Regions from separate parts of the Leptolyngbya sp. UWPOB_LEPTO1 genome, predicted to be linked through region 1. Evidence: predicted binding sites of a transcription regulator. Region 1 holds the regulator's gene; the other holds the start of a gene.
What was found. Region 1 encodes NtcA, which controls nitrogen genes in cyanobacteria. Its sites were predicted from a motif close to TTTGTANNNNNNNNTACAAA; they were not measured.
Positions count from the first base shown of each region.

Region 2: a site for NtcA is predicted at 3,562-3,581, ahead of nadA (quinolinate synthase NadA). Genes of this name have one in related genera too.

Region 1 covers NZ_JAFLCJ010000001.1:256,596-261,594, forward strand. Annotated here, with positions in the region: gene pth (aminoacyl-tRNA hydrolase) at 1-187, shown strand, start outside; gene J0L70_RS01150 (DUF3146 family protein) at 184-444, shown strand; gene J0L70_RS01155 (RuvC family protein) at 458-889, opposite strand; gene J0L70_RS01160 (DUF3084 family protein) at 924-2,321, opposite strand; gene ntcA (global nitrogen regulator NtcA) at 2,441-3,112, opposite strand; gene fabI (enoyl-ACP reductase FabI) at 3,552-4,352, shown strand; gene J0L70_RS01175 (vWA domain-containing protein) at 4,377-4,994, shown strand.
Region 2 covers NZ_JAFLCJ010000011.1:34,420-39,418, reverse strand. Annotated here, with positions in the region: gene J0L70_RS17110 (glycosyltransferase family 9 protein) at 1-745, shown strand, start outside; gene J0L70_RS17105 (pentapeptide repeat-containing protein) at 860-1,294, opposite strand; gene J0L70_RS17100 (hypothetical protein) at 1,700-2,110, shown strand; gene J0L70_RS17095 (four-carbon acid sugar kinase family protein) at 2,166-3,479, shown strand; gene nadA (quinolinate synthase NadA) at 3,611-4,570, shown strand; gene dacB (D-alanyl-D-alanine carboxypeptidase/D-alanyl-D-alanine endopeptidase) at 4,683-4,999, shown strand, end outside.

The sequences.
Region 1 (4,999 bases):
CGCCAAATCGAACGAGAAAGATGCGGTATCTCATGTCTTAGGAACCTTTGCCCCGAATGAGAAAGGTGCGATCGATGAGGTTTTAAACCTCACAGTCAGCGCCGTCGAACTCAGTCTCAAGCAAGGGGTTGAAAAAGCCATGAGCCTTTACAACAATCAATCTGTAGAGTCGAAGTCTGCATCATGAGCAAACGTCTCCCTGAAACCACTGCCCATGTCCGCATTTTGCGCCAGTCCTGGCAACAGGGCAGTATCGAAGGCGAGGTCAGAGCAAACGAATATGAGTGGCAGTTTCACTGGCATTTTCGACGCGGATTGCTGAACATTCAGCCTTCGCTCGGACGAGCCTTGATTAAGGAACCGCTAGGGAGATTTTTGGAAGCGAAAGATTATCAGCTTGAACCGGGTGGGGATTATTCGTTTACGATTCGGGCGGAGTTGTGAACTCCCCCACTCCCTACTCCCCTACTCCTCCACTCACCAACCGCCCTAAATACCGCTCAATCAACAGAATTGCCACAATGTCATCAATCGGTCGCGGCGGCGTTCTCATCCCTTCAGGAATCAGCCGCGCTAGCCCTTTCGGTGGATACATTTGCCAATAGCGATCTCGCGCCTCTAGCGAACTATTGCGCTCATCGACGGTGATAATTCGCATCGGCTCACTGAGATCAGTCTCTAACTTCTGCCGCCAGGTTTTAGAAGAAGTCTGATCACCCATGACCAACAGCGAAATCGGAAACTGACTCCTCAGAGATGAGATCGTCGAAATCGTCTCTTCAGACGAGATCACTTGATGATAATAAATTCGGCGATCGACTCCCATCACTGCGACTCCGCATTTTTGTCGCCCTGGATCAAATCCCAGAATAACGGGCTGTTCCGCCATACTCACCTCTTGCCGTTGTTCTGTCTACAGATTGCTAATTCGATGCCCGCAGCACAACCTGCCCATCCTGCACCGCTACTAATTCTATTTTGAGCGGTCCCGCTGTGTAAGTCACATCCGATGCAACTGCCCGCAATTCAATCGAATTCGGATAGCGGCGAAGCTGATCGATAAAAGATCCCAGACTCAACAGTTTCTCAACCTCTAGTCTGTCATTCATCACCCCTGCGACACGGGCACGGGCATTAGAAGCCGCAATCAAATCTTGTAAGGTTTTCTGAAAATCCTGGGGGGACAGTTTAGACGGTTCCAGCGTTTGAGTCGCGATCGTATCTCCTGCTAAAAAGACAACCTGATTCGGCACCGCACTCATATTCACGACAACGCCTCGGTCGTCACCGAGAACATAATTTGCCCCGGCTTGCACCCGCACCAGATAATCTTTACCATCTTGAATTTGCTGAATGAGGTTTTGCACTTCCGCAATCGGGATTTGCACAATTTGCTGATTGTTCTGCCCCAGGCGAAGCGACTCGATCGCGGTTTGATTTGCCAATTGCAGTAATTGATCGACCGCTGCTTTGGCTCCACCTTGTTCGACGACGCGCACAACACCTGAAGACAGCACTTGTGTCCGAAAAATTGCCAGATCACCTCGGCGAATCTGTTCCACATCTTGCTGAATTTGCTGAACGGCTGCCACGAGAAAAGCTCTCTGCTGTTCCAGGGTTTTCAATTCTGCTTCGCGTTGAGCAATGACTTGATCGCGCTCATTAATTTCGCGATCGCGCTTTTCAATCAGGGCAGTTCGTTCCGCAATTTGCGCATCTCGTTCCGCAATTTGGGCTTTCACCTGATCCCGTTGTTCAATTAACGCCTGCTGCTCAGATTCCAGTTGATTGATTTCGTTGCGGAGCGAGAGTGCTTGCTGAGAAACTGTTTCTAGCTGATTGCGGGTGAGATCTCGCTGCGCTTCTGTCCTGCGAAGTTGGGCATCGGTTTCTCGTTGTCGAGCGACTGAAACTTGAAGATTGGCATTGAGGCGCTTGAGATATTCCTCAATTTGGGCACGTTCCGATCGCGCTTGCTCTAGATCTTTCTCAACCTCAGCTTTTCGCTGATCTGTGGTTTTGAGATCAGCCGTGACTTTATCGAGGTCGCGATTTGTCGCCCGCAAGTCGGCTTGAATTCGCCCGAAGTTCAACACCATCTCTCGAAAGGTGCGACTGGCAAGCAGTAAAACGCCTAACGTAGAGGCAGAAATCAGCGTGCCCGTCAAAATCGTCACGACAACTGCTGTTTGTTTGGGACGGAGATTGAACAAGCTGAGGCGGGCTTTTCCCACGCGCGTTCCTAAGCGATCGCCGACTGTCGCGATCACCCCTCCTAACACCAACACCACCAAAATTAGAATTAGCCCGACATCGGACATGACGCTCCCACAAACCCCTAGACATACTGCACTCTAAGGGCACTTTCAGACTTTGCCTTTCATTATGACTGCTCGCTCTATGATTCGCGTGAGTCACTCAGGACTGAATTCTAATCGAATTAGGTAAATTGTTGACTAAGCGTTACCGGATTATGAACGGTTATTTTTTTCTTGTGAATTGAGATCATTTTGTCCTGACGCAAATCGCCCAGTAAGCGGGTGACTGTGACGCGAGTCGAGCCGATTGCTTCAGCGATCGCTTGGTGAGACAGTTTGAGATCAATCATGATCCCCTCTTGTGAGGGCACACCAAAGTCACGACACAGAATCAGGAGGAAACTAACAAGACGCGATCCCATATCTCGGTGCGCCAGCGTTTCGATCATCATTTCAGTTTGTAAAATTCTCGACGACAAGCCTTTCAGCATCAGCATTGAGAGTTCGGGATTGTCTTTGAGCGCTTTTTCAACTTGTTCGATCGGAACAGACAGCAATTCGACAGGGGTGAAGGCAACTGCGTGATAAAAGCGATCGGCACGTTGTCCTGTGATCAGAGAAAGCACCCCGAACACGCTGTTTTCTCGCAGCAGCGCGACGGTAATTTCTTCTCCTGCCTCGTACACCCGTGAGAGTTTAACCGCACCCTTGACGAGAAAGTAGACCCGCTCCGCCGGATCGCCCGGAAAGAAGATGGTCTTACCGCGTTCAAACGTCTCTACAACAGGAGGATATGCTCCCCCTCCAATCTGACGAAACATCGCTGCAAGCGGTTTATCCTTGGTCACTACCATTTCTTTCCTTGTCGTATCGAGTGAAGCTGGGAAGTCTAACAGTCTATGTAAGCAATCGATGACTTTAGACCACTAAAACTGAGTCTATGATCTGTTTTAGTGTCGTAAACTACAATTTCGCTTTGATCTTCAGAAAACTCAGTAAATTCTCTAAGAAGAAGGCGCAATTTCGAGTCGATCTACTGGAATCTTCTGGGCAGACCCAATAATTTCCACAGATCATACCGTGAAAGCACGAATATTCTAGGACGAGGCATTAAGGAATCATGAAGGATTCCGAACCAGAATCAGAGAGGATTCGCTGGCAGAAAAACCGAACTGAGAAATGACGCAATTCGATCCTCGATTCGCCAAGCTTGGGACGATCGCGTCAGCGAGGAGCAGTTCGAGAGGGATCCCTTTCTGCTATCCTCATAAATGCTTTACACGGTAGAAGACCATGCTAGACCTGACTGGAAAGAACGCACTTGTAACGGGAATCGCGAACAACCGCTCGATCGCATGGGGCATCGCTCAGCAGCTACACAAAGCAGGCGCAAATATTGGCATCACCTATCTACCGGATGCAACCGGCAAAGCGGAAAAGAAAGTTGCCGACTTGACCGAGCCGCTCAATCCCAGTTTGTTCTTGCCGTTGAACGTGCAAGATGACGCACAGATTGAGAGCGCATTCAATACCGTGAAAGACAAATGGGGCAAGTTGGATATTCTGATCCACTGTCTCGCATTTGCTAGCAAAGATGATTTATCCGGCGATTTCTCCAAAACGTCGCGCGCGGGTTATTCGCTGGCGTTGGATATCAGTTCTTACTCGCTGGTGCAACTAGCTGGAGCCGCAAAACCTCTAATGAGCGAAGGCGGTAGTATCGTGACGCTGACTTACCTCGGTGGTGTGAAAGTCATCCCGAACTATAACGTCATGGGAATTGCCAAGGCAGCATTGGAAATGAACGTGCGCTACCTCGCAAATGAGTTAGGGCAGAACAATATTCGAGTCAATGCGATTTCAGCAGGTCCGATTCGGACATTGGCTTCCTCGGCAGTCGGTGGCATTCTCGATATGATTCACCACGTTGAAGAAGTTGCGCCGTTACGTCGAACGGTGACGCAGATCGAAGTCGGGAATACCGCAGCATTTCTCTGTAGTGATCTATCAAGCGGGATCACGGGTCAGGTGATCTACGTCGATGCAGGCTACGAAATTATGGGGATGACGGGATCGAAGCCCACTGCTGGATAGCAATTAGACGATAGGAGATGTGCCGTGCCCAATTTTGAAACTTTGCAAAATCGAGACTACACCTTGATTTTGGATAAAAGTGGCAGTATGTCTACCAATGATCAAATTGGGGGCGGCAGTCGTTGGGAAGCAGCCCAAGAATCAACGCTGGCACTGGCGCGCAAATGCGAGCAGTTTGATCCCGATGGTATTACGGTTTATACGTTTTCTAGCCGATTCAGACGGTACGAGAATGTGACGACGAGCAAAGTCGCACAGATTTTTATGGAAAACGATCCGGTTGGCTCGACCAATCTGGCAGCAGTGTTGCGGGATGCCACCGAAGATTATTTTCGCCGCAAAGCCACAGGACAGAGCAAAACTGGAGAAACCATTTTAGTCATTACCGATGGTGAGCCGGACGATCGTCGAGCTGTGATTGAAGCGATCGTGCAAGCGACACAGAAAATGGAACGCGATGAAGAATTAGCCATTTCTTTTATTCAAGTTGGCTCAGACGCCAGTGCGACAAAATTCTTGAAGGTTCTCGACGATCAGCTTCAAAGTGTAGGAGCAAAGTTTGATATCTGCGACACGGTGACGATGGATGATATGGCAGATATGAGTTTGGCAGAAGTGTTGTTGAATGCGATCGTAGATTAGCACGC
Region 2 (4,999 bases), on a different contig from region 1:
CGGGGTGTTGCGCGATCGCGAATACGATATCGCGCTTTCTCTTAGCCCAGGTTGGGGCACTGGATTTCTCTTATGGCTCAGCGGCATTCCAACCCGAATTGGATTTAGTAGAAGTTCAGCCACAGAGAGATTTCTGACTCAGGCAGTCGAGTTTAGACCGGAGCAATATGAAGCCGCAGTCTATCACGACATTTTGAAGGGATTAAAGATTGATAAACCGTTAGGCGAACTTGCAGTCAGTGTGCCAACGAAAGACTTGGAATGGGCAGATGCAGAGCGCAAGCGGCTAGGACTGCAAGATGGCGGTTATGTTCTGATGTATTCAGGTGCGGATACACAGAAGAAGGGACGTTTGAAGTCTTATCCGATCGAGAATTGGCAAAAAATCATTGCAGATTTCAAGCAAAAGCAGCCGGAGCTCCCGCTTGTTCTCATCGCAGATGAAGAGAATGCAGCACTGGTCGCTGAATTGATCAAACTGTGTCCTGGAACCAAAACTTCTGCACCTGAAAATATGGGGCAACTGGTCGCCATGACCGCTGGAGCCAGTCTAGTTCTTACTACTGATGGCGCACCTATGTATGCGGCGATCGCGGCTCAGACGTTTACCTTGGCATTACTCGGCGAAACGGAACCTGCGAAGATTTTGCCAAAGAGCGATCGCGTTTTGGGCATCAAGTCGCCGACTGGAAAGATGGCAGACATTGCCCCGCAGATGGTTCTCGATCGCGTTTGGGGAGGATAAGGTCGTTCGCTCGGTTAGCAGCATCTGGAGCGTTGAACTGAGCCGAATCGCAGCGAATTGAGAAGATTTGGCTCAAATATCCTCAGTTCTGATTAGGGCATTCTGGTGAACTGATTAGTATTCGCCGCCTGCTGCAATGCCACTGCCGTAGACTTCAGCGTTCTGAATGTTGATGCCTGTCAGGATTGCGCCGAATGTTTCTGCATTGTAGAGACGCGCGCTTGACAAGTTGGCATTGGTTAAATTTGCACGATCGAGCGATGCATTCGTCAGGTTAATCCCGCTCAGATTTGTATCTTTGAGAATCGCACCTGTGAGATCTGCGCCTTCGAGATTTGCACCTGTGAGATTTGCGCCTGTGAGGTCTGCATCTCGGAGATCAGCGCCTAAGGCATGCAGTTCTTTTAAATCTGCACCTGTCAGATCACACCCGGAACATGCACCCGTTTGAATCAGTCGTTGGACATGTTGTGGATTTTCTGCTCGGATTGGAGCCGCGATCGACAGAGCAGTCGCACAAGCTAAAGCGATGCCAACTTTTGCAAACATAGCCATATCCTCCCAAAATCCGTAAGAGCAGTTTTATAAATTGAGTTCGTGCAGAGTTATATCAATAACTTCAAGACTATGAAATCGGATTCCAGAACGTCTCCCTCGATCGATAGGAATCTTGTCTCATTGAAGTTCGCCTAAAGTGCAATGCAGCGAATTTGCACTGGCTGGATTGAAGTTCTTGAACTGCCTAAGAAGCTCTATCTGCCTTAATTCTGCCAAATTTTCCTGTCCTTCGGGGAATTTCTCAACTTATCCTCACAATTCGGACAATTTAGTTCACTTGTTTTTCTCGAAGGCAAGTGGATGGATTGAGAATTGCCATGCTTGTAACACTAAACAGATATTAAGTTTGGTAAAATCAACTTTAAGTAATGTAAAAGTTAGAGGCGAAGACATCTCATGACCGGGTTTATCCGTGGGTTCTTTTCAAAACCAACATCGAATGAAGCTGAAGCATCCGCACCTGTAGAGCGCCCGAAGCGAGAGAAGGCTGTTCGTCCTGAGAAAGAAGGCGGTGCTTTCTTTTTAGATTCCAATGAAGCGCAAACGTTTGGCAACTTGGAATACATGAAGACCTCGAAGAAAATCAGACGGACTTTCCCAAAAACTGTGGACAGCCCAGAAGAGAAAGAGTTTATTCAAGAGCTTTCGGCAATGGATCGCATCGTCAATGGCAAGCCTGAAACGAATGCGGCTCCGATCGTTGAAAGCAGTCCTGCCGAGAGCAAGACCGCTGAGAGTACTTCTCGGCGCACGGCTGGATCAGACATGGACATGTTCCTCAAGATGGCGAAGGACATTAAAAAGTAGAATAGGGCGCTTTTCCTGATAGATTGAGCGTTGTAAATGCCCAGGAGTCAGGAATATGCAACCTAAAATTATTGTTCTTGATGATGATCCAACTGGATCTCAGACGGTGCATAGTTGTTTGCTTCTGATGCAGTGGGATGTAGAAACCCTACGGTTCGGTTTGCAAGACGATGCACCGATTTTTTTTGTTTTGACGAACACGCGATCGCTGACTCCTGAAGCGGCTCAGTCGATTACGCAGGAAGTCTGTCGAAATTTAAAGACCGCGATCGCTCAAACCGGAATTGAGGATTTCCTAGTCGTGAGTCGATCAGATTCGACGTTGCGAGGACATTATCCGATTGAAACTGATGCGATCGCAGAGGAACTTGGTCCATTTGATGCTCATTTCTTAGTTCCAGCCTTTTTTGAAGGGGGGAGAACGACTCGCGATAGTATTCATTATTTGAAAGTGAATGGAGTGGATACACCTGTTCATGAAACTGAATTTGCGAAGGATTCCGTTTTTGGATACAAGCATAGCTATTTGCCTGATTACGTTGAAGAGAAGACCCACGGGCGAATTCGAGCTGATCAAGTTGAACGTTTTGTACTCGCGGATATTCGATCGGGAATTCAAGCGCGATTAGATAAGTTACAAAATAATCAATGCTGCGTTGTAGACTCTGAAACGCAATGGGATATGGATCGGTTTGCGTCAGATGTATTGGCTGTGGCATCTGAAGGGAAACGATTTTTATTTCGGAGTGCAGCGAGTTTGTTAACGTCGCTCGCGAATTTGGGAGCGCAACCGATCGCACAGGCAGAAATGGCGAAATATGTGCGGGATGGGAAGCCTGGTGCGGTAATTGTTGGGTCGCATGTGAAGAAAACGACCGAGCAATTGCAGAAATTGTTAGAAGCTCCGGGGACAGTTGGAGTGGAAATTGAAGTGGGGCAGTTAGTCAGGTCGAATGATGCTCACGATGCTTTGCTCAATGATGCCGTTCAGAAAATTAATGAGATTCACAATGCTGGAAACACACCTGTCGTGTATACGAGTCGGACAGAGCTAACTTTTGATGATGCTCAGACTCGGCTGAATTTTGGGGAATCGGTTTCTGGATTATTGATGGATATTTTGCAGCATTTGCCTGCGGATATCGGTTTTTTGATTAGTAAAGGTGGCATTACTTCAAATGACACTTTGAGTAAGGGATTAGCTTTAAGAACTGCGAGACTTTTGGGACAGGTTTTAGCAGGAGTTTCGATGGTCAGAACGGATTCAGATCATCCTCAGTTTCCGAATCTACCTGTCGTGCTGTTTCCGGGGAATGTGGGAGATGAGACGGCATTGGCGACGGTTTATCGGCGGTTGAGTGGGAAGTAGGGAGTGGGGAGTAGGGAGTTTTCATTCCCCACTCCCCACTCCCTACTTCTTGGTAAATTAATCCGAAATGGCGCTTTTATTTTTGGTAGTTTAGACTATAATTAACTAAACTCTCTAACCGACGATCGCGCATGTTTACGACTGCTGCTCCTGTTAAAACTGCTCTGCCCCGCGACTTATTTAGCGCGATCGCAGATCTCAAACGTGAATTGAATGCGGTAATTTTGGCGCATTACTATCAAGATCCAGATATTCAGGATATCGCTGATTATCTCGGCGATTCGCTCGGTTTATCGCAGCAAGCTGCTCAGACTGATGCGGATGTGATCGTATTTGCAGGCGTTCACTTCATGGCAGAAACCGCGAAAATTCTCAATCCAGATAAGCTCGTTTTGCTGCCCGATTTGAATGCAGGATGTTCCTTAGCAGATAGCTGCCCGCCCGATGAGTTTGCTAAATTCAAGGCAAAATATCCTGATCATTTGGTAATTTCTTACATAAATTGCACCGCAGACATCAAAGCAATGAGTGACATCATCTGCACCAGTGCCAACGCGGTCAAGATCGTAAATCAGATTCCAGCCGATCAGCCGATTATTTTCGCACCCGATCGTAATCTTGGAAAATACGTGATCGAGCAAACGGGGCGGGACATGGTGCTCTGGCAAGGAAGCTGTATGGTACATGAAACGTTTTCTGAAAAGAAAATGGTGCAGTTAAAAATTCAGTATCCTGATGCAGAAGTAATTGCCCATCCAGAATGTGAGGAAGTGGTGCTGCGTCACGCTGACTACATCGGCTCAACCACAGCCTTGCTGAACTATTGTCAAAAGAGCGATCGACAATCTTTCATCGTGGTAACTGAACCCGGCATTATCCACCAAATGCAGAAAGCTGCACCCGATAAGCAATTTATTCCGGCTCCTCCCTTGAATCAATGCGCGTGTAATGAATGCCCCCACATGCGATTGAATACTTTGGAAAAATTGTATTTGGCAATGAAAAATAAAACGCCAGAGATCACCCTGCCCGAATCGACTCGGATTGCAGCATTGCGTCCAATTCAGAAAATGCTGGCGATGAGCGTATAATATTCAGCGATTTGTTGCTCGATTTCGGATTGCAAACAATCAAAAATTGGGCAACAAATCCATCGGTACAGTAGTCAATGCCGATGAATATTCATACCCGGAAATCGCTCCTATGAAGCTGGCTCCTCTGGTTTGTGCAACACTGGCATTGTCGATCGCGTCTGAAAGCCTTTTTGCTCCCGTCCGCGCCCAAACACCGCTATTTCCGCCGCCGCTCACCCCGCTGCCGCGCGCGACACCGCTCCCTATTCCACCTCGCACGACACCGTTGCCTGTCACGCCTCGACCCACAACACCCGCTCCCACCAATGGAGGCATCTGTCCAGCGCAATTGGGAGGAACGCTCGATCGCATTGTCAATCAGCTTCCAGCCAGTTGGAGCGTTTTAGTTCAAACTCAAGCTCCACGAGGCACACGGCAAAATCTTTA